DNA from 4 places in the Epibacterium sp. ABV4_022 genome. Region 1 is predicted to be linked to each of the others. Evidence: riboswitches for the same ligand, from Rfam matches in the RefSeq annotation. Region 1 holds a riboswitch; each other region holds the start of a gene.

Region 1 (5,716 bases):
TGGGCGGCATAGTCCGAGGCGACCAGAACATCCGTTTCCGCCAGATCTTGCAGATGTACAAAGCTGTCTGCGCTGTGCAGTCGATCCTCAAGCGCCGCGCGCGCCTCGTGGATGTCCCCTTTTGCGTCAATCGCATGTGACGAGGCCGCAAGCCAAGCCTCGCCCGCTGCCGCGCGGGCCTCTTCGGAGTAGTCATCGAGATGCTGGGTCATGCCAAGGCCGTATAACCCGGGCTTGGGGCCAAAGACGCGCGGCGTGGTCTTAAGATAGGGGTTGTCGCCTGGGTCCTCTTCGCGGGCACTCAGCGCGGCGGCGGCGGCCTCGAACATCTGGGCAAGGCCGGGAAACACGTCGCGAAACAGGCCGGACACCCGAAGCGTCACGTCGATGCGCGGACGGCCCAGAAGGGCCAGCGGGATAATCTCAAAGCCCGAAACACGCTCGGATCCTGCGTCCCATTGCGGGGCAAGACCCGCAAGATGCAGCGCCATGGCAAATTCCTCGCCCGCCGTGCGCATGGTGGCAGAGCCCCAGAGATCCACCACCAACCCGCGCGGCCAGTCGCCATGGTCCTGCAGGTGGCGGCGCAGCAACTCTTCTGCCAGCTTGACCCCTTGCGCCTGCGCCGCCCGCGACGGCACCGCGCGGGGATCGGTGGTAAAGAGGTTGCGCCCCGTGGGCATCACATCCGAGCGCCCCCGGTAGGGCGACCCAGACGGGCCGGGGGAGACCAGCTTGCCCGCCAGCGCATCCAGCACCCCGCGCAGCTCTGCCGCGCCGTGATCGCCCTGACCAAAGATATGCAGACCCTCGCCGTATTGGCTTTCCTTGATGTCGCAGACAAAGCGGTCGATGCGGGTGATCGCCTCTGCCGCCGAGGCGTCGGCGGGGATGCCCAGATCTTCTTCGACGCCGGTGCCCTGCGCCTCAGCGCGGATGTCGGCGATGAGCCGGTCGCGGCGCGCAGGATCCAGACCGTCGGCCGTGGAGTATTCATCCAAGAGGCTTTCCAGGCGGGTCATCCCGTCGAGCAGCGTGGTCTGTGCCAAAGGCGGCGGCATGTGGCCCAGCGTGATGGCACCGAAGCGGCGTTTGGCCTGCGCGGCCTCGCCCGGATCATTGACGATAAACGGATAGATCACGGGCAGATCCCCCGCCAGCACCTCGGGCCAGCATTGCCCCGAGAGTGCCACCGCCTTGCCCGGCAGCCACTCCAGCGTGCCATGGGCCCCCACATGCACCAGCACATCTGCTTGCCTCCTGAGCCAGAGATAGAAGGCGACATAGCTGTGGCGCGGCGTGCGGTCGAGGTCGTGATAGTCGTCATCGCGGGCGTGCACGTCCCCCCGTTCGGGTTGCAGCGCGATCAGTGCCTTGCCCGCACGCAGCGCGCGAAAGTGCACGAGGCCGTCCCTGATCGCGGGGTCCTGCTCGGGCGCGCCCCAAGCCGCAGTGAGATTCTCGCGCAAGCGGGCGGGAAGGTGGGCGAGGGCTGCGAGATAGTCCGAGAGCGGCCATGTCAGCGTCTCATCCGAGAGGCGTGCGCCAAGGTCTGCCTCGGCGGTGACGTCATAGCCCTCGGTCGCAAGGGCGCGCAGAATTTCGGACGTAGAGGCCAGTGCGTCCAGCCCCACCGCGTGAGCGAGGTTGTAATCGCGCCCCGGATAGGTCGAGAGCACCAGCGCGAGGCGTTTGTCGGCAGGCGTTTGGCGGGCGAGCCGCAGATGCGCCTCGATGCGATCCAACGCCGCCTCTACTCGTTCCGGATCGGCGCGATGGGTGAAACGGGAATATTCCAGATCGGGGTCGCGCTTGGTGGGGGATTTGAAGCTGACAACACCGGCAAACAGCCGACCGTCCACCTCTGGCAGGACCACATGCATGGCCAGATCCGCAGGCGACAGACCGCGATCCGCCAGATCCCAATCCTTGCGCCGCGCCGTGGACAGCGCCACCTGAAACACCGGACAGCCCGTGAGGCTCAGCGGGGAGGTGCTGCCATCGCGCCCCTGCGCGGAAAAGGCAGTGGCGTTGATGAGCGCGGCGGGGTTCAGGGCGGGCAGTTCCGCGCGTAGCCAGTCGACCGCTTCGGGGACCTTGAGGCTCGGTGCAAAAACGCCATAGGCGGCATACCCGCGCCCGCGCAGGCTATGGATCATCGCATCCACAGGGGCGGTGTCGGCAGACGTCAGGTAGGAGCGATAGAAACTGACCAGGACCAGGGGTTTGTCGATCTCGGGCAAGGCATCCAGCGCGCCGCGCTCGGGGTCGTAGAACCCGAAATCCGGCACGGTTTTCTTGCCGATCACCGGGCTGGCATAGAGGCCGGAGGCCAGCGCCAGCTGCGCCAGTGCCGCCTGCGCGGCGACAGCACCGCCCGCATCGCACAGCGCCTGAAGGCGGCGCAGAGTGGAAACCGGCAGGGTGGACAGCTCATCAAGGCGCGGATCTTCCTGACCGTCGGCGGGCAGGATCGCCAGCGCGATCCCCTTGCGCCGGGCCAGATCCTGAAGCGTGGCCAGACCGTAGGACCAGTAGCTTTCGCCACCGATCAGCCGGACCAGGACACCCTTTGCGCCCTCCAGCGTCTGCTCGGCGTAAACATCGACCGAGAGCGGGTGTTTGAGCGCCACCAGATTGGCAAGCCGAGTGGAGGGGAGTTTGCCGTCCGCGCGATGCCAGCCCGCCGCAAAGGCGCCGAGATCGCTGTCGGAAAAGGACAGCACCACCAGATCGCCGGGGGTCTGCCCGACGTCATAGGGGGTGTCTGTTTCTCCGAGCCCGTGGCTTTCGCGGAAGACGACGTGCATGAGGTTAGCTCCGTTTGGACACGCCAAGGATAGCCCCGGACCGCGGGTGGGGGAGAAGCCCCCGCCCGGGGGGGCGGTCGGGGGCTGTCCGGCCTCTCGGCCGGACGAAAACGATGTGTTTCCACTTCGCCCGCATAGAAACTCAGGCCCCGAGATCGGCGTGGATGCCTGCTGTGTCGATGTTATCATGCTCGGCGATCACCACCAGCTGGGTCTTGCGCTCCTGTGCGCCCCAGGGTTGGTCGTATTGCGCGCGAAGGCGTTCGCCCACCGCTTGTACAAGCATTCGCATCGGTTTTCCTTCCACGGCCACATAGCCCTTCACCCGCAGGATGTTGCGGGCGCGGGCCATCTCGATGATCCGTTTTTGCAGGTCTTCGGGGTCGGAAACTTCGCCCATTTCGACCACGATGGACTCAAAATCGTCATGTTCGTGATCGTGATGGCCGTCGTGGTGGCTGGGGCGCGCGTCGAGATCGTCTTCGGCGGCAGCGCCAAGACCCAGGATCACGCGCGGATCGATCACCCCTTCGGTCATTGGCAGGATCGGCAGCTTGCGCGGGGCCTCGGCTTCGATCACGGCGCGGGCTTTCTCGACGCCGGCCTCACCGGCCAGATCGGCCTTGGACAACAGTACGATGTCTGCGCAGGAAATCTGATCCTCAAAGACCTCGGACAGCGGTGTTTCGTGATCAAGGCTGTCGTCCGCCTCGCGCTGGGCCTGCACGGCGTCCAGATCCGGCGCGAACTGGCCCTTGGCGACGGCCTCGGCATCGGCCAGGGCGATCACCCCGTCCACGGTGATGCGCGAGCGGATCGCGGGCCAGTCGAAGGCTTTGAGCAGCGGCTTTGGCAGTGCCAGACCGGAGGTTTCAATGACGATATGCTCGGGCGGCTCGGGCAGCGCCATCAGGCTCTCGATGGTGGGGATGAAATCATCGGCCACGGTGCAGCAGATGCAGCCATTGGCGAGTTCCATGATGTTCTCCGCCGGGCAGCTCTCGTCGGCGCAGGATTTCAGGATGTCGCCATCGACACCGGCGGTGCCAAACTCATTCACCACCACGGCAAGGCGCTTGCCCTGCGGGTTCTGCATCAGGTGACGGATCAGAGTGGTTTTGCCAGCGCCGAGAAAGCCGGTGATGACGGTGACGGGGATCTTGTTCAATGTGGTCATGTGAAATAGGCCTTTCGGATCAATCCTGCGCAAGCTCGGTGGCAGGCGTGTCTGGGGTGTCACTGGAAGAGTCGTGACGCTCGGGTGCAGGCGTCGGGGTCAGCGCGACGCTTGGCATGGAGACGGGCGGAATGCGGGCGATGGATTGTTTGCGAAACACCACCGGGCGTTCGCGCCATGGCACAAACCCATCCTCGGTCGCGGCATAGGCGGCCGCACCGGCGAGGATATCCTCAAGATGGGCATCCGGGTCGAGATCGCCGTAGATATAGCTCCAGCGCGCAGGGCCCCCGGAGAGATGCAACGTGCAGGACCGCGTGCAGGCCGAGAGGCACTCGACCCCGCGCACGGTGACGCCCTCGGGCAGCGCGCTGCCCGCAAGACGGTCGGCAAGGATGCGGCCGGGGCGCATGGCTTCGGGATCGCTGCCGGTCTGGCGACAGGTGGTGCAGACGGTCAGGACAACCGGCTCCGGGCTCTGGCTGGGGGTCTCTCCCATGCGGCCTTTTCTCCTCCTCAGCGGCGAGGCGGGGCAGGCCAGATGGGGGCGCGTGCCACGTGTGGCAGGCCCTCAACCGGTCGCGGCACACCCCGTCCGCCGGTTTCACACGCGCTGGCAGGTCTCCCGGCTTGCGGATGCCAGACCCGGGTGGGGCGCTGACGGTCGTCCCGCCTTCCCGGTGCCCCCCTGGGGGTGCGCCAGTGGCGTCGGGAGACCTCTCCGGTCACGGTCGCGGGGGCGGCTGTGCTTGGGGCGCGCTGCGGCGTGCCTTGTCACATTCCCTCTTCGCCCGAAGGGTGTCACCTTCGGGAACCAACGAAAATCCCTTGCGCCATGGGGGCACTCTTTGTCAAGACATGGGGCCAAACAGCAGGAGCGACCCCGTGAGCGATCAGACCAGCGCAAGTAGCGAAACCGACATCTCCGACGAAGAAGCGGCACGCCATGCCTCCAAGATGGCAAAGAAAAAAGCCGCCCGAGATCGGATGATGAAAACCAAGGATGGCGAAAAGGGTCTGATCATCGTTCACACCGGCCCCGGCAAGGGCAAGTCGTCCTCGGGATTCGGCATGATCATGCGCTGCATCGCCCATGGCATGCCCTCGGCGGTGGTGCAGTTCATCAAGGGCGCGTGGCAGACCGGCGAGCGGACGTTGATCGAGGAGAATTTCTCGGATCTGTGCCAGTTCTACGCGATGGGCGAGGGATTCACCTGGGAAACGCAGGACAAGGCCCGCGATATTGCGGCAGCCCGCGCGGGCTGGGAAAAGGCCAAGGAAATGATCCTCGATGAGAAGAACACCATGGTGCTGCTCGACGAGATCAACATCGCGCTGCGCTATGAATATCTGGATTTGCAGGAGGTTCTGGAGTTCCTCGTCGAGCATAAACCGCCGATGACCCATGTGGTGCTGACCGGGCGCAACGCGAAGGAAGAACTGATCGAGATCGCCGATCTTGTGACCGAGATGGCGCAGGTGAAGCATCCCTTCCGGGCCGGGGTGAAGGCGCAGAAGGGCGTGGAATTCTGAAACCTCAGCGCGCGTTGTGAGCGGGGATGCGAGGCGCTGCCTCGCGCTCCGAGGTATTTGGAAAAATGTGAAGAGGGGCGCTGTGCCCCTCTTTTCTGTTGGTCTGTTTTGTTAGTCGGTGACGCGGGACTGGATATAAGCGTCGACCGCTGCGCGCGCATCAGGGTCCAGACGCAGGCCGAGTTTTGTGCGTCGC
Region 2 (5,716 bases), 720 kb from region 1:
GCATGGAAATGATCGACGAGATCAGTTGCAGATTGTTCTTCACCCGATGATGAAGCTCCTTGAGCAGCACATCCTTGTCATGCATCGCATCAAACAGGTCGGCCTCGTCATGAAGCAGTTTCTCGGCCACCTGCATGAACTCGTTTTCGATGACCTCCATTTCATGGGGCATGAAAGACCGGGGCGGCGTTTTGGGCAGGGTGCGGGATCGGGCGAATTGCTGCATCTGGGTGGTGATCAGGCGCAGGTAGCGTACCACCTGGCGATCCAGCGTGATGTAGATCAGCACCAGACTGACCAGCCACATCAGGATCGGAAACAGGGCAGGGGTCAGCACAAGCTGCCTGAACGGGCCGCTGTCGGCGGCTGCGTGGCGGCCGTCCGGGTCCCAGCTGCCGACGACATAGAACCCGTTGCTCAGCACCGGAACGATCGAGAACAGCCGGGTCTCGCCGGCGGCGTTTTCGGTTTCAATGCGCCGTGGGTTGAGTTTGATCAGCTCCTTGAGCGGAATCCCGGCGGGCAGGCGTTCGCGTGCGGTTTCGCGAGCGCCGGACGCGCTGAGGATGTCGCCATCCACGCTGATGGTCACGATATCGATGGGGCGATCCCCCAGTTTGACCTGAAACCCCTGATCGATCTTGTCATGGGGGACGTGGATGATCTGGTTGCCGATGAACCTGCCCTGTTCATTAAAGACCGGCTCGGAAATGATGAGAACGGCAGTGCCGGAAACGGGGCCGAAGGAATTCACGCGGACGTCACGCTTGGCGGTGAGCATCCAGTCGGAGAACCTGGGATTGTCGGAGTAGTCGATCGTCAGATCGGCGGAGGCGCACTCCATGACACCGTCCGTCGGCAGAAACCCCGCAAAGCTGTAGCGCTCTGCGGTGGCGTCGATGAAACGGGTCATCAGCGATTTGCACCGGGCCAGGTCCGCGGTCAGATCCGGCACGCTCAGCGCCAGGGTCTCTGCCGCTGAAAAGGCGGATTTGATGATCTCGCGCTCTTCCTGAGCGAATTCGGCGGTCAGGGCTTGCAGACTGAGATTGTTGGATTCGCGGAGTTCAGCCTGCAGGCGGACGGTCTGATCGACCGCGATCAGCCCCAGCGGCACAAGCGCCCCGGACAGCAGTATGGCCAGCCGGACGGACAGGCTTCGCGTCCAGCCAAAGGGGCGCGATGCGCCCGGAGAGACATGTGTCCGGTCATCCGAACCGTCAGCGGAGGTGCCCTGACCCTGGCCTCGAAACAGGGCCAGGGAGGGAAAATTCATTCGATTCACGCGGCGGTTCCACCACTTGCGGCGACCACGGCATGGGTGGCGGCGTCCGTCAGTTCCATCTGATCGTCGATATTGATCTGCATGCTGGAGGCCAGGGCTTCGCGCCCCCGGTTCAGCCGGCTCTTGATCGTGCCGACCTTGACGCCACAGACCTCGGCCGCCTCTTCATAGGAATATTGCAGAACGCCGATCAGGGTCAGCACCTCGCGCTGCTCGGCCGGCAGTTCCGCCAGGGCGACGCGGAACTCGGCCAGTTGCAGCCGGCCATCATGGGCCGGTTTGACCGAGATGCTTTCGGTGATGGTGCCGGTGGAATCCTCGACTTCGCGGGCAGCCTTGCGGCGGTTGGAATAGAAGGTGTTGCGCAGAATGGTAAAGAGCCAGGCCCGCATGTTGGTGCCTTCCTGGAACTTGTCGAAGTTGCTCCAGGCTTTCAGCACCGTATCCTGCACCAGATCATCTGCTGCCGCATCATTGCGCGTAAGGCTCATGGCGAAGGCGCGAAGCACCTTCATATGGCTGGTCAGTTCAGCCTTGGCATTCTGTCGGTCCATTATTCGGCCTCCTCCTGCGACTGGGAGGTCGCGCCGGTGGTGCCCGACGCATCCGCGACGGGGATCTTGTCCAGACGATCAAGTAGCTCCATCAGATGCGGCGGCAATTCCGCATTCGCATCCTCGTCGAAAACCCGCTTCAGGTTCTCGTCGATCAGAGTGTCCCATGGCTGTTTCTGAGGCCTGTTTGCCATTCGTCTCTCCCGCAACACCTATACCTTCAGGCGCGATAAAATTTTCATTTCCATGGAACAAACGCCCAAAGCATGCGTTTGTTCCGAGAAATATTGGTGACAGGAGAAAAAAATTGTCGACCCCCACCACTGGACAAGCCCTGACTCTGTCGGACCTGATCGGACCCCACCTGCCGTACCTGCGGCGTTACGCCAGAGCGCTCACCGGGGCGCAGCAATCCGGTGATACCTATGCGGCCTCCACGCTGGAGGCGATCCTGGCGGATCCAAGCTGCTTCGACGCCCAGGCCCATGGCGGAAAAGTGGCACTTTTCAAGGTTTTCCACACGCTCTGGAGCAGTTCCGGACAGCCGGTGCCGGACACGGATGACGGTCCCCGGGCCCGGGCGCTGCAACATCTTTCGGCGCTGACCCCGAACACCCGCGAGGCGCTGCTGCTGAATACGGTGGAGGCCTTCTCCATCAGCGAAATCGCGGAAATCATGGACATCGACAGCGAAGAGGCCAGCCGCCTGATCCAGTTGGCGCATGATGAGATGCAGCAATCGGTTTCGGGCAAGATCATGATTATCGAGGATGAGGCGATCATCGCGATGGATCTTGAAGGCATCTGTACGATGATGGGGCACGAGGTCACCGGGATTGCGCGCACCCACAAGGCGGCGGTGAAACTGGGGCATGAGCAACGGCCCGATCTGATCCTGGCGGATATTCAGCTTGCCGATAACTCCAGCGGCATCGACGCGGTTGCGGACCTGCTCGAAGATCTCGGCGACGTGCCGGTGATCTTCATCACGGCCTTCCCCGAGCGTCTGCTCACAGGTGAGCGGCATGAACCGGCGTTCATGATCGCCAAACCCTATGTTCCCGACCAGGTGATTTCTGCGATCAGCCAGGCCATGTTCTTTGCCTCGACCGATACGCTGACCAGCTGATCCAACGGCAGCGTGACTTTGGCGATATCGACGGCCCGGCACTGTCCGGGCCGTTTGTTTGCGCGGGTGTGTGTCGGGCGAGCAGCGGCGCGGCGGCCAAAACGTCGCATCCGCAAAATAAAGGGGCCCCACACCCGTCAGGATGAAGGGCCCCCTGCAGAATACATGCGTGCCTACGAGGCAGACAAAGCACGCAGCATCCAAGCCGCTTTTTCGTGGAAGGCCGCGCGTTCGGTGGCCAGGTCACCCGTCACCATATCCTTGCGCTGTTCGGCCAGCTCGATCAGCGCGTGCAGGCGGTGGGCCAGACGCATATGGTCCCTTTCAAGATCCTTGCACATTTCCCCGGCGCTTGGCATCTGGCCGAGGTCGTCGACAATACTGTCGGACAAGACGCCGGTGATCTTGCCGGAGGTCAGGTGGCCGATGGCGCGGATGCGCTCTGCCAGCTCATCTGCGGCGGCAAACATGTTCTGGTACTGCTCTTCGGTCAGATTGTGCAGCGAGAAGAACAGCGGTCCTTCGACGTTCCAGTGGTAGATGTGGGTTTTCAGCGTCAGGCGGTAGGTATCCGCCAGCACGTCGCTCAGCCCCTCGGCGATGGCGGTGGTGTCCCGGACGCCGGTCTCGACAGGTGCGATTTGCGGTTTGACGTTCAATGCGGTGCTCATGTCATGTCCTTTCTGCGTGGAGTGTCGGTCGATCCGATGCGTGCCTTCGGGTCAGCGGCGAACTGCCCGAAAGATCAACGCGGCGACGAACATCACCAGGAAGATGAAAAAGAGGATCTGCGCGATCCCGGCCGAGGCGCTGGCGATACCGCCAAAGCCAAAGACGGCCGCGATCAGTGCGATCACCAGGAATGTCAGGGCCCAACCAAGCATGGGGTGCCTCCTTTGCCGTGTTACAGTGCCCACCCTGTGCGGGCCTCGCAGACACAACGGCGCGCGGCGCGAATTGTTCCCGGAGAAACGCATCGTCGCGCTGTGGCCCGGACGGGGGCCGCGTGCTGTCGGGCCTGTCGCCGGTTGCAAAACAGTTGACATATTCAGTCCGTTTGGCCCATGTCTGGGCCAGATGGTTCTCCGTCGCCTCAGATGCGCGGGGATGAAAAGGGAATACGGTGAGGTGTAGCCAAAAGGCGCCAAACCCGTGACTGCCCCCGCAACTGTGAGCGGCGAATGACCCTGCCTGATACCACTGGATGTCCATCCGGGAAGGTGCAGGGGAATGACGAACCGCAAGTCAGGAGACCTGCCATCTGACCCGATGTGTAACCTGGGCGGGGTGTCCCGGTGAACGGTGGTAGCTGTCTGACCTCCCGAGCCGGGAGCGACGCCAACCTGTGTTCTGCCTATCCCCCGCACACAAGAGCGGAGCCGCGGATGGCGCTGTGTGATCGAGACATGTGCAGAGCCGGTGACGCGCCGCGTGCCGCGCTTGCCCGGAGGGGGCGGTAATGGCTGCGACCCTGGAGGCGCGTGGCCTGACCTGGGCGCCGCGACGCCGTGGCCCCCTGATCCTGCATGAAACCAGTTTCCACCTGCCCGCCGGGCGCGTGCTTGGGGTGGTCGGCGCCAATGGCGCCGGCAAGTCCAGCCTGCTGCGGCTCCTCTATCGCTATCAGTCGCCGCGCAGCGGACAGGTGCTCGTCGATGGGACCGATCTGTGGGCCATGCCGCCGCGGCAGGCCGCGCGCAGGGTGGCGGCGGTGCTGCAAGAGCAACCGACCGATTTCGGCCTGACGGTGAAGGACATCGTGGCGCTGGGACGTCTGCCCCATCGCGACGGGCTGGCCACATCGGGTCAGCGGGATGCGGCGATTATTGACGCAGCACTGCGCAGGCTCGACCTGACCGGTTTTTCCCACCGCACGCTTGCCACCCTGTCCGGGGGCGAACGGCAGAGGGTCATGGTGGCCCGCGCCCTGGCGCAGGAACCGCAGGTGCTGATCCTCGATGAACCGACAAACCACATGGATGTGCGCCATCAACTCGAACTGCTGGCGCTGATCCGGAACCTCGATCTGACCATCGTGACCTCGCTGCACGATCTCAATCTCGCTGCCGAGGTCTGTGATGACATTCTGCTGATGGCAGAGGGCCGCGTTATGGGCTTTGGCACACCCGGCGTGGTGCTGTCCGAAACGCGCGTCTCCCAGGCCTTTGGCGTGCAGGCCCGCCGCGACCACCTGGCCCGTGCGGGCCGGGATCACCTGACCTTTCACTTGTCCAATATCTCGCAGGAACACACCTCATGAAAAATATCCTCTTTCCCGTCGCGCTGGCACTGGCAGGCACCTCCGCCTGGGCTGAAACCACGGTTCAGAGCTGTGATCGCGACGTGACCTTTGACAGCGTCCCGCAAGCCGCGATCTCCAATGACGTCAACCTGACCGAAATGATGCTGGCGCTGGGGCTGTCCGATCACATGGTCGGCTACACCGGCGTCTCGGGCTGGAAAACCCTGGACGCGGAAATGCGCGATGGGGTTGCAGCGCTGCCGGAGCTTTCCGCCCGCTACCCCTCCAAGGAGGTGCTGGTCGGCGCAGATGCGGATTTCTTCTTTGCCGGATGGAACTACGGCATGAAAGTCGGTGGCGAGGTGACCCCCGAGACCCTCGCCCCCTTTGGCATCAAGGTCTACGAACTCACCGAAAGCTGCATCCACATCGGCGACAAGCCCAAGGTAAGCATGGATGACATGTACACTGATCTGCTGAACCTCGGCCGGATCTTTGATGTGGAG
Region 3 (5,716 bases), 1.2 Mb from region 1:
GGCGGCCAAGCGCCACCAGCCGCTCCACTGGGATCGGCCAGGCGATTTCGCGCGATTGCGGCATCCAGGCCACCGTGCGGGCGCGCTCTGCCGCGCTCATCTCTGCCAACGAGCTGTGCCCCTGCGCCGGGATCAGCCCCAGCGCCGCGCGCATCAGGCTGCTTTTTCCCGCACCGTTCGGCCCCAGCAGGCCGACGAACTCCCCCTCCCGGATGGTGAAGGACACATCGCGCAGCACCGGGCGGTTGCGCAAGGTGACGGAGAGGCTCCGGACCGAAAGCACGCTCATGCCAGCCCCTTTCGGGTCTTGTAGATCAGATGTAGGAACAGCGGCGCGCCAACCAGGGCGGTGACCACGCCCAGTTTCAGGTCGCGCGACGGCAGGATGACCCGCACGGCAATATCGGCCAGTTGCAGCATGATGGCACCGCCAAGCGCCGAGGCCCACAACAGCCGCGAGGGCTGACCGCCCACCAGCGGGCGCAGAATATGCGGCACCACCAGGCCGATGAAGCCGATCGCCCCGGCCACAGCGGTCGCACCGCCGACGATACCGGCGGTGCCGATCACCAGCAGCAGGCGCATCCGGTTCAGGTTCATCCCCATGGTCTGCGCCGCGTCCTCGCCCAGGGTCAGCGCATCAAGGCCCCGCGCAAGAGTCAGCAGGATGGCCGCCCCCGTCAGCGCAAAGGGCAGCACCAGCCAGACATGCAGCATCGAACGGTCCGCCAGCGAGCCCATCATCCAGAACACGATATCATTGGCGGCAAAGGGGTTGGGCGACAGGTTCAGCACCAGCGATGTGAGCGCCGCCGCCATCGCCGAGATCGCGATCCCCGCCAGGATCAGCGTCAGCGATCCGCCCTGCGGCCCGGCCAGCGCCATCACCAGGAACACCCCGGCCAAAGCCCCGGCAAGCGCCGCCAGCGGCAGGCCCAGGGTCAGGCTCGCCGCCAGCCCGGTATTGATCGCCAGCACCGCCCCGAGTGCTGCCGAAGAGGACACGCCGATCAGTCCCGGCTCTGCCAGCGGGTTGCGCAGATAGCCCTGCATGGCCGCCCCCGCCAGCCCAAGCCCGCCGCCGATGATCACCGCCAGCACGGCGCGCGGCAGCCGGATTTCCCGCATCACCAGGGTCAGCGGTCCGTAGCCGTCGTCAAACAGCGCCGCCAGGCTCTCGGTCGCGCGCACATCCGCCGGTCCCACCGTAAGCGACAGCAGGAACAGCACCACCACCATGGCGCTGAGGGCGATCATCAGACGGATCATTTGCGGTCCTCCTGAGCGACAAACTGGCGGCGCTCTGCGGCCAGGGCCTCCACCGCGCGCAAGACATACGGGGTGCCGCAGACCCAATCCGCGTCGCGGATCTGACCGGCACCGCTGCGGGCGGCCAGATGGCGCACCACCGGATGCGCGAGGTTTTCCTCGCTGCGCGAGGCGCGCGGATAGGGGGATGTTGCGACCAGCAGGTCCGGCGCCGACAGGGCCAGCACCTCCAGCGGCATGTGGCCGGAGCCGCCAAAGCCCAGCTCATCCGCGATATTGCGCAGTCCCGCTGCCCGCAGGATCTGGCCTGCGAGGGTGCGGCGGCCGGAGGTGAAGCCATTGGCGGCATAAAGCGCGGCGCGCGGAGCATCCGGCCCGGCGGGTTCCAGTTCTTTCAGGCGTCTGTCGTAGTCGGCCAGCAGGGCCCGGGCGGCCTCTTCGCGGTCCAGAACCTCTCCCATCCGCAGGATGCGGTCGCGCACATCCTCAAGCGCGTTGGCAGGTTGAAACACCACTACAGGCACCCCGAGGCGCCGCAGCATATCGGTGGTGGCCCGGGTCGAATTGGCACCGGCAATCACCAGATCGGGCTGCAGGAGATAGATCTCTTCGGCCAGACCGTGATTTACGGGATACGCCATGGCCACGTCAGCCATGGCCGAGGCGCGGGCATCCCGCGCGATGTAGGAGACCGACGCCAGCTGGCCCGGCGCCGCAAGCAGCATCGCCAACTGGTCCGTGCACAGGTTCATCGACACCACGCGCGACGGCCCGGCAAAGGCTCCGGTGGCGGCCCACAGAAGGGCAAGGGCTATGCCGGGCAGCCTGCGCATGGATCAGAACGACGCCCGGACGCCGACAAAGACCTCGCGGCCGTTTGCGAAATACCCCCAGGATTCCTGATAGTCTTCATCCAGCAGATTCGTCACCCGCGCGGTCAGCTGTGCATTGGCCGTCAGGTCATAGGTGGTGGCCAGATCCACGACAGTGAAGGACGGAAGCTCTGCCGTCGGGGTACCGGTCGCGAAGAACTGGCGGCCGTGATTGCCGGTGACGTGACGCACATCCAGGTTGACCGTGCCGCGCCCGGCATAGGCCTGCGCCGCAACCGACAGGCGCAGCTCATGCTCTGGCCGGCGCACCTGCACCGCACCGGTGGCGGTTTCGGCATCCGTGTAGGAATAGGCGCCGCTCAGATCCAGCCAGTCCAGCACGGCAAAGGAGGTTTCCAGCTCAACCCCGCGCGACTTGCTGGTGCCTGGGATGTTGACAGCTGTCATGCCCGATCCCTGGATCAGATTGTCGACGTCATTGCGGTAGAGTGTCACCGCCAGCTCACCGCGATCGCCGAGACCAAAGTCCGCGCCCAGTTCGTAGCTGGTGCTTTCCTCCGGCTTCAGGTTCGGGTTGCCGGCAAAGGAACCGGGAACAAAGCCGAATTGCTCGAACATCGTCGGGTTCACAAAGGCGCGCCCGGCGGCACCGCGCAGGCGGATGTCGCGACCGGGCAGTTGATAGGACACCGACAGGTTCCAGGTGGTTGCATTCTCGAAGGTGTCGTTAAAGTCGTGGCGCAGCCCGGCCTGCACATCAAGACCATTGGCCAGTTCCCCCTGATACTCCAGTGCAACGGCCTCGCTGTTGCGCTCGAACGCGGTGCTGCCGGTGAAGGACGCCGTGTATGTCTGTTCTTCGGCCTCCAGCAGCAGGTTCAGGCGGTGTGCGGAGTGATCCAGCCCTGCCCCGTCCAGCGCAAAGTTGCCCAGGTATTTGAACGCGCGGTGCGTCGACTCGCTGGAGGACGGGCCAAAGGCGCCATCCCGGGACTGGTTCTCCTGGTCGGTTCCGCTGATGGAAAACCGGTGCCTGCTGCGCCCGGAGGCGCTGTCAGCCTCCAGCCACAACGAGCCGAACACTTCGTCGCGGTCGGTGTTTGCCGGGCTTTCCACCAGATAGCCTTCAGAGGTCGGAGACGTGGAGCCAAAGGGGAGCGTGTCCTCGCTGCCGTAGTGCTGCCAGGTGCGCCGCAGGGTGAAACCGGTGGTGATCTGATCCGTAATCTCATACCGACCGGTCAGGTTCACTGTTTCCCGGTCGTTGAACTCGGTGTCGCCGCCATCCAGCCGTGAACCGTCCTCGCCATCGGTCTGGCGCGTGTCGACGGAGAAGTTCAGCTCGCCGCGCTCGAACCGCTGCCGCACATAGGCATTGGCAGCACGGGTGCTGTTGGAGCCGACTTCGACGCCACCGCCATAAGAGGTGCCCGGCTTTTCCGCCCGCTTGGTGGTGATCGAGATCACGCCAGAGACGGCATTGGCGCCGTAAAGCGCCGATTGCGGGCCGCGCAGCACTTCGATGCGTTCGATATCGCTGACGGTCAGCCCGCTGAGGATATATTCGCCGCCCGACCCGGTATTGGCTTCGACCCCGTCGATCAGCACCAGCACGTGGTTGCCTTCGCCGCCGCGGATCCTCACTTGGGTAAAGCCGCTGCCGGTCGAGTTCACCGCCACGCTGGGAACGCCGCGCAGGGCATCTTGCAGGGTGGTAACTCCGCGTGTTTCAAGCTCTTGCGCGGTGATCACCGAGACCGAGCGACCATAGTTGTCCGCCTCGATCGGGGTCAGGCCGCCGGAGACGATGATCTCGCCGAGATCGATGACACCGCCCTCCTGAGCGGTTGCGATTGCGGGGACGACCACCAGCGCGGCGGCCAGTGACAGGCTTGCCTTGTCCATATTCCATTCCTCCCAGCCCGCGCGCAATACACACGCCAGGCACACCGCCCATGCCGGGCAGCGGGTCCAAATTTCGGGTCTTCGGAAGGCCTTGCCCCCGCAGACGGTGAGAACTGCCACCACTACGGAAGTCCGTTGTCCTTGGCGCGCCCCGCACCCGGACAGGGTGATCCTTCTGGCAGGTCTCCTGACTCGCGGGTCGAGGCTTTGCCGCGCCTTCCCACCCTTTCCGGGCAGTGGCATATCGCAGCATTGCTCTCCGCTCACAGTTGCGGGGGCAGTCACGGATTCGGCGCCTGTTGGCTACACCTCACCGTGTTCCCTTTTAACCGGGTGGTCTCCCAGCCGGACCAGAATGACCCGGGCTTAGACAAAGTGACGTGATCCTGTCAAGCGCCAAAGCCCGGTGCGACGGCGGTGTTGCCCCGGCAGCGGCGTACAAACGCCCTGCCCCAACGCCGCAGGGTCAGAGTTGGGTCGGGTTCGGCGCATCGCCATAGACCGCCACCGGGTCGAAGGTCTTGCGCGCCTCAACAAAGGTCAGCGGCGTCCCGGCCTCTGCGCCATGTGGCACGGCGCGGTAGAAACAGGACCGATAGCCCACGTGGCAGGATGCGCCGGAGCCGGTCACATCGACACGCAGCCACAGGGCGTCCTGATCGTCGTCGATGCGCGCCTCGACCACGGTCTGAACCAGGCCGGAGGTCGCCCCCTTGTGCCACAACACCTTCCGGGCGCGGCTGAAATAATGCGCCTCGCCGGTTTGGATCGTCAGGCGAAAGGCCTCGGCATTCATCCAGCCCAGCATCAGCACCTCACCCGAGGCTGCGTCCGTGGTGATGCAGGGCATCAGACCATCATCGCCGAATTTGGGCGCAAGGTCGGTGCTTTCCTCGACCTGTTCCACGGTGGTGCGGGGCTGAAAGTGCAGTTGTGTCATATCGCCTTCTCCGGCTTCTTGTAAAACGTAGTGTTATAACGTAACAGTCCTGAACGAAAGGCAACACACTGTAAAGAGGCCAGCACCGTGATGACCGAGCAGGACAAACGCATTCCCGTGACCTTGCTGACCGGGTTTCTGGGGGCCGGGAAAACCACGCTGCTAAACCATCTGATCCGCGACCCCGACGCGGGGCGGATTGCCGTCATCATGAATGAATTTGGCGATATCGGTCTGGACCACGACCTGATCGAAGAAGCCACCGAGGAGACCGTCCTGTTGCCGTCGGGCTGCCTGTGCTGTGCAATCCTGGGCGATCTGGCCAAGACGTTCGAGGACCTGATCGCAAAGCGGGACGCGGGTCAGGTGCAATTTGACCGGGTGGTGATTGAAACCAGCGGCATCGCCGATCCGGCACCGATCGTGCATACGCTGACCACCGATTACCAGATTGCGCAGGCCTTCCGGCTGGATGGGGTGGTGACCCTGGTGGATGCGGCGACGGGCATGGGCACCCTCGATCGGCAGTTCGAGGCGGTGCAGCAAGTCGCCATGGCCGATACGCTGATCCTGTCGAAGGCGGATCTGATCGACGGGTTCGACCTGTCCCGGCTCGAAAAACGCCTGGAGGGTCTGAACACCACCGCCCCGCGTGTCCGGGCCGACCATGGGCGCGTGTCGGTGGGCACATTGTTTGGCCTCTCTGCCCTGCGCGAGGGCGTGGCCGCGCCGGAGGTCGACCGCTGGCTGGGACTGTCGCAAGAGATGG
Region 4 (5,716 bases), 1.7 Mb from region 1:
TGCCGCTGGCCTTTGAGACCTTCACCCTGCGCGGCGTCGACGGCCCGGTGACCGCCCTGCCCCTGCCGCGCGCCTCCAGTCTCGACAGCCTGATTGCCGGCCAGCCCGCCGCCTCATGACACAACCGGCCCGCGCCCGGGGACCATCCGGCCTGCGCGGCTTTGCAAAAGGCTGAAATCTGTTCCGTTCCCGGCGCCAATTGCGGACCAGCGATCCAAACTTGGCAAAAATCGCCCATGTTTTCCTTTTTCTGTTGCATCACTAGACTTTCGTCATACGCACAGGCTATTGCCCGCCCGAGTGCTGCCCTTGCGCAGGCCCGATGCCAGACGAGAGAGACTTCTTATGACGATGTTGAGTAATTTGGCTCCAATCCCGGAGCTCTACGTATCTTATGACTCCGCGCAGAAACTGAAGGTCGAAGCCGGTGAACTGACCAGCCATGACCTCACCCCGCGCCAGATTTGCGATCTAGAACTTTTGATGAACGGCGGGTTCAACCCGCTCAAGGGCTTTCTCTCCGAAGAGGATTACAACGGCGTTGTCGAGAACATGCGCCTGGCGGATGGCTCGCTCTGGCCGATGCCGATCACCCTGGACGTCTCCGAGGATTTCGCGTCCTCGATCGAGATCGGCCAGGACATCGCCCTGCGCGACCAGGAAGGCGTGATCCTCGCCACCATGACCGTCACCGACCGTTGGGAGCCGAACAAGTCCCGCGAGGCGGAAAAGGTCTTTGGCGCCGATGACGAGGCGCATCCGGCAGTGAACTACCTGCACAACCAGGCCGGCAAGATCTACCTCGGCGGCCCCGTGACCGGCATCCAGCAGCCCGTCCACTACGACTTCCGCGCCCGCCGCGACACCCCGAACGAGCTGCGCGCCTATTTCCGCAAGCTGGGCTGGCGCAAGGTCGTGGCCTTCCAGACCCGCAACCCGCTGCACCGCGCCCACCAGGAGCTGACCTTCCGCGCCGCGCGCGAAGCGCAGGCCAACCTGCTGATCCACCCCGTCGTCGGCATGACCAAACCGGGCGATGTGGACCACTTCACCCGCGTGCGTTGCTACGAGGCGGTGCTGGACAAATACCCGGCGGCCACCACCTCGATGAGCCTCCTGAACCTGGCGATGCGCATGGCCGGCCCCCGCGAGGCGGTCTGGCACGGGCTGATCCGCAAGAACCACGGCTGCACCCATTTCATCGTTGGCCGCGACCACGCCGGCCCCGGCAAGAACTCCGCCGGCGAGGATTTCTACGGCCCCTATGACGCGCAGGACCTGTTCCGCGCCCATCAGGAGGAAATCGGCATCGAAATGGTCGACTTCAAGCACATGGTCTATGTGCAGGAGCGCGCCCAGTACGAGCCCAACGACGAGATCGCCGACAAGGATGACGTGACCATCCTCAACATCTCCGGCACCGAACTGCGTCGCCGCCTGGCCGAAGGTCTGGAAATCCCCGAGTGGTTCTCCTTCCCCGAGGTTGTGGCCGAGCTGCGCAAGACCAAGCCGCCACGTTCGCAGCAGGGTTTCACCGTGTTCTTCACCGGTTTCTCCGGCTCCGGCAAATCCACCATTGCCAACGCGCTGATGGTCAAGCTGATGGAGATGGGTGGCCGTCCGGTGACGCTCTTGGATGGGGACATCGTGCGCAAGAACCTCAGCTCCGAGCTGGGCTTCTCCAAAGAGCACCGCGATCTCAACATCAAGCGCATCGGCTATGTCGCCTCCGAGATCACCAAGAACGGCGGTATCGCCATCTGTGCCCCGATCGCGCCTTATGCGGCCACCCGCCGCCACGTGCGCGAGGAAATCGAACAGTACGGCGCCTTTGTCGAGGTGCACGTCGCCACCTCGATCGAGGAATGCGAACGCCGCGACCGCAAGGGCCTCTACAAGCTGGCGCGCGAGGGTAAGATCAAGGAATTCACCGGCATTTCCGACCCTTACGACGTGCCGCAGAACCCGGAGCTGAGCGTCGAAACAGAGAATGTCGAGGTCGACAACTGCGCCCATCAGGTGCTGCTCAAGCTGGAAAGCATGGGCCTCATCAACGGCAATTGATCCTGCCGCGCCCTGACCAATCGCAGACGGCCCGCCCTTCCCGGCGGGCCGTTTTTCTATGCTGCCTCGCCAGTTCCCCGGGCCAGTTTCCGGGGCCAATTCCCCCGGGCCAGCCCCGCGGGGGCGTGAATTCCGACTGGACAGGCCACGCGGTTCCTGCAATCCTTTCCGCGATGGTGCCCGGATCGACAGGTCCGGCTGAAAAGGGAATACGGTGCAGGCGCCTTGCCTAAATCCGTGACTGCCCCCGCAACTGTAAGCGGCGAGCCTCTCCAAAGACGCCACTGGACCTCTGGTCCGGGAAGGTACGGAGACGGGCTGCGACCCGCGAGTCAGGAGACCTGCCATCTCGGGTGCGACGCGGTCGCGCCTCAGTCACTTTTTACCCGGGCGGGGTGCCCTGGGACGGAGAGACCGACATGGCCCGCATTGGACCTGAAACATCGCCGTTGCCCGTTTGTGCCCGCCCCCTTGCGCGGAGGGCGCGATGATACTGGAACTGACCATCCGACAACTGGACGTGGGCCCCCTGCCCACCGGAGAGGCCGAGCGCATGGCCCAGCTGGGCTACATGCAATGGCTCGGCGCACTGAACGGCCGGGCGAGCTACCACCGCGAGGCGCGGCACGCGCTGGACCTGGCCGTCCCCTTTGCCGAGGTGTCCCCGGCGGTTGCCGCGTTCTGTGACCTGCTGCGGGCCTCGCTGCAAATGCCACCGCAGCCGCTGACATTGACGCTGCCGCCGCGCACCCGGCGTGGGGGCGCCGCCGCCCGGCGCAGCCGCCGCATGCCGCAGTGATCTCCTGACCCACCGGCCCGCGCGCCCGCCGCCCCCCGGACCAAGTCCCCGCCTGCACGGGCAAGCCAGAGGCGCCGTTGTTGCACAGAGATGAAGAATCACGTCAGGCACCGGCGCCTGATGTGTCTTGCCGCAACACGCTACGGCTTGCGGCCCGGCTCCAACTGGCTGTCCCGCCCCGGCATCTCCCGTCTCAGCACCTACACGCGCGCGCCGCCGGCGCTCTGATCTGCGGCGCGGCGCGGTCGCCTGTTTGCCGCCATTGCCGGACTGTCACAAAACCGTTACAGACGCGGCGCGCAGATACAGAGGAGAGGACAGGTGTCCAAGACCGATCTAGAGCCGCGTCACCTTGAAACGCTGGACCGCGACCTCGATCGCCTGTCCTCGCTGGAACAGGCCACCGCATTTGTGGGCCGATCCAACGTCGGTTTGGGGATCGCCTTCGTGTTCATCCTGATCGTCGCCGCGGCGACCGGTCTGATCGTGGGGGATGCGGACAATACCGTCATCGTCGTCATCGCCGCCGCTTTCGGCGCCTATATGGCGCTGAACATCGGCGCCAACGACGTGGCCAACAATATGGGGCCCGCGGTGGGCGCCAATGCGATGTCGATGGGCTTTGCCATTGTCGTCGCCGCAATCTTCGAAAGCGCCGGGGCGCTGATCGCGGGGGGCGACGTGGTTTCGACCATCGCCAAGGGCATCATCGCACCCAGCAGCATGGCCAGCTCCACCATCTTTATCGCCGCGATGATGGCGGCGCTGCTGGCCTCGGCGCTCTGGGTCAACCTCGCCACCTGGATCGGGGCCCCGGTCTCCACCACCCATGCGGTGGTCGGGGGCGTCATGGGCGCGGGCATTGCCGCTGCCGGGTTTGCCGCCGTGAACTGGCCCAAGATGGGGGCGATCGCCGCCAGTTGGGTGATCTCGCCGATGCTGGGCGGGCTGATCGCCGCCGCCTTCCTGTGGTTCATCAAGTCCCGCATCATCTACCGCGACGACAAGATCGCCGCCGCCCGCACCTGGGTGCCGGTGCTGGTGGGCATCATGGGCGGCGCCTTTGCCGCCTATCTCTCCGTCAAGGGGCTGAAACGGATCGTCAAGATCGAGCTGACCGACGCGCTGCTGATCGGGGTCGGTGTGGCACTGGCGATCTGGCTGGTGATGATCCCGGTGATCCGCCGCCAGTCGCGGGGGCTGGAGAACCGCAACAAGTCGCTGAAGGTGCTGTTTGCGATCCCGCTGATCGTCTCCGCCGCGCTGCTCAGCTTTGCCCATGGCGCCAATGACGTCGCCAATGCGGTGGGGCCCTTGGCGGCGATCGTGCAGGCCTCGACCTCCGGTGATTTCACCCAGGCCGTCTCGATCCCCTTCTGGGTGATGATCATCGGCGCCTTCGGGATCTCCTTCGGCCTGTTCCTGTTCGGCCCCAAGCTGATCCGCATGGTTGGCAGCCAGATCACCAAGCTGAACCCGATGCGCGCCTATTGCGTGGCGCTGTCGGCGGCGATCACGGTGATCGTGGCCAGCTGGCTCGGCCTGCCGGTCAGCTCCACCCATATCGCCATCGGCGGTGTGTTCGGGGTCGGTTTCTTCCGCGAATGGGACACCGAGCGCCGGATGCGCAAGGCCAAGACCGCGACCCCGGACGCCCCCCGCATCGGCGCTGCCGAGCGCCGGCGCCGCAAGCTGGTGCGCCGGTCGCATTTCATGACCATCGTCGCGGCCTGGGTCATCACCGTGCCGGCCGCCGCCACCCTGTCCGGCGGGCTGTTCCTGCTGATCTCCCGTCTGCTGGGCTGACCCGCCCCCGGACGGATCTGCAACACGCGGCCCGCCCCTGCCGGCGGGCCGTTTTGCATGTCTGGCCGCGGGTCACCGGCGGCGGCGGCGCTGGCATCGCCAGGGCAGGCCCGCAGACCGTCCCGAACCGCAGCCTCACGACATCACCGGATGCCCCTCGAACTGCTCGGCGGAATCACAAATCGGCAACCAGGCGGGTTTCTCCGCCACGAACTCGTGAAAGCGATTGCGCAGGTCGAGGTCGCCATCCAGCGCATGGGCCGAAATCGGGAAACTCTCCTCCTGCGACAGGATCTCCCCCAGCGAGGTGCCGCACCGCCGGCAGAAGCACCGCCCGTAGGTATAAGGGGCCTCGGGCTGATAGAGCGCCACATCCTCGCGCCCCTGCACCCAGCTGAGATTGTCCCGCCGGATGAACACCATCACCGCCGCGCCGAGCTTGCGGCAGCGGCTGCAATGACAGGTGCCCATCATGGTTGGGGGCGCGCTCAAGGTGAACCTCACGGCCCCGCAGCAACAACTTCCTTCAATCATGTTTTCCTCCCGCAGCCTAGAAGCTGTCATGTTGAACATGAGGGAACATAACATGAACATAAATCGCCTTTCAAGGCATTCACGGGGCGTTCGGACGGAGGTGTTTCGCTACGGTCTGCGACCGGAGCGACCAGCGCGGCGCGCGCCCTTCGGGCGCGCGCCGCGCCGGGCCCAACCAGAGGCCGGGTCCCGCCAGGGGCATGGCATATGGGCGGGAGCGCCCCCGCCACTGAAGGCTCGTATGCCGCAGGCGGGGCGTTGCCGGGCGAGCGCGTCGGCGGCTCAGCCTGTCAGGGCCTCGGGCAGGACCACGTTCCCGCGCATCAGCACAAAGCCGGTGCCCCCGACGCGCACGCCCTCGATCGCATCAACCGGACCAACCCGAGAGACCACTGCCTGCCCGGGACGTCCCATCAGATGCCCCTGTTCGGCGACAAACCGCGCGGGCTCCATCAGACCGTGGTGCCACAGGTAGGCCGCCATGGCCCCCGTGGCCGAGCCGGTAAAAGGATC

What was found. Region 1 has a riboswitch for cobalamin ahead of ACXAF5_RS05835 (DUF1636 family protein). Riboswitches for the same ligand answer to the same signal wherever they lie in the genome.
Region 2: linked by a shared signal. The riboswitch ahead of ACXAF5_RS02380 (ABC transporter ATP-binding protein) and the one ahead of ACXAF5_RS05835 (DUF1636 family protein) in region 1 are both predicted to bind cobalamin.
Region 3: linked by a shared signal. The riboswitch ahead of ACXAF5_RS11215 (TonB-dependent receptor plug domain-containing protein) and the one ahead of ACXAF5_RS05835 (DUF1636 family protein) in region 1 are both predicted to bind cobalamin.
Region 4: linked by a shared signal. The riboswitch ahead of ACXAF5_RS14030 (hypothetical protein) and the one ahead of ACXAF5_RS05835 (DUF1636 family protein) in region 1 are both predicted to bind cobalamin.

What each region holds. Positions count from the first base shown of each region.
Region 1 is NZ_JBSWVA010000001.1:1,215,345-1,221,060, forward strand. Features, by position in the region: gene cobN (cobaltochelatase subunit CobN) at 1-2,810, opposite strand, end outside; gene cobW (cobalamin biosynthesis protein CobW) at 2,953-3,987, opposite strand; gene ACXAF5_RS05835 (DUF1636 family protein) at 4,007-4,486, opposite strand; cobalamin riboswitch at 4,586-4,821, opposite strand; gene cobO (cob(I)yrinic acid a,c-diamide adenosyltransferase) at 4,846-5,520, shown strand; gene glpD (glycerol-3-phosphate dehydrogenase) at 5,632-5,716, opposite strand, start outside.
Region 2 is NZ_JBSWVA010000001.1:498,370-504,085, forward strand. Features, by position in the region: gene ACXAF5_RS02350 (sensor histidine kinase) at 1-1,276, opposite strand, end outside; gene ACXAF5_RS02355 (RNA polymerase sigma factor) at 1,282-1,839, opposite strand; gene ACXAF5_RS02360 (NepR family anti-sigma factor) at 1,839-2,033, opposite strand; gene ACXAF5_RS02365 (response regulator) at 2,147-2,968, shown strand; gene ACXAF5_RS02370 (Dps family protein) at 3,142-3,639, opposite strand; gene ACXAF5_RS02375 (DUF1328 domain-containing protein) at 3,691-3,852, opposite strand; cobalamin riboswitch at 4,030-4,244, shown strand; gene ACXAF5_RS02380 (ABC transporter ATP-binding protein) at 4,428-5,228, shown strand; gene ACXAF5_RS02385 (ABC transporter substrate-binding protein) at 5,225-5,716, shown strand, end outside.
Region 3 is NZ_JBSWVA010000001.1:2,379,923-2,385,638, forward strand. Features, by position in the region: gene ACXAF5_RS11200 (ABC transporter ATP-binding protein) at 1-289, opposite strand, end outside; gene ACXAF5_RS11205 (FecCD family ABC transporter permease) at 286-1,269, opposite strand; gene ACXAF5_RS11210 (ABC transporter substrate-binding protein) at 1,266-2,102, opposite strand; gene ACXAF5_RS11215 (TonB-dependent receptor plug domain-containing protein) at 2,106-4,007, opposite strand; cobalamin riboswitch at 4,168-4,377, opposite strand; gene hisI (phosphoribosyl-AMP cyclohydrolase) at 4,474-4,947, opposite strand; gene ACXAF5_RS11225 (CobW family GTP-binding protein) at 5,038-5,716, shown strand, end outside.
Region 4 is NZ_JBSWVA010000001.1:2,952,279-2,957,994, forward strand. Features, by position in the region: gene ACXAF5_RS14020 (adenylate/guanylate cyclase domain-containing protein) at 1-119, shown strand, start outside; gene ACXAF5_RS14025 (bifunctional sulfate adenylyltransferase/adenylylsulfate kinase) at 346-2,064, shown strand; cobalamin riboswitch at 2,222-2,427, shown strand; gene ACXAF5_RS14030 (hypothetical protein) at 2,552-2,863, shown strand; gene ACXAF5_RS14035 (inorganic phosphate transporter) at 3,185-4,669, shown strand; gene ACXAF5_RS14040 (GFA family protein) at 4,805-5,161, opposite strand; gene ACXAF5_RS14045 (PhzF family phenazine biosynthesis protein) at 5,486-5,716, opposite strand, start outside.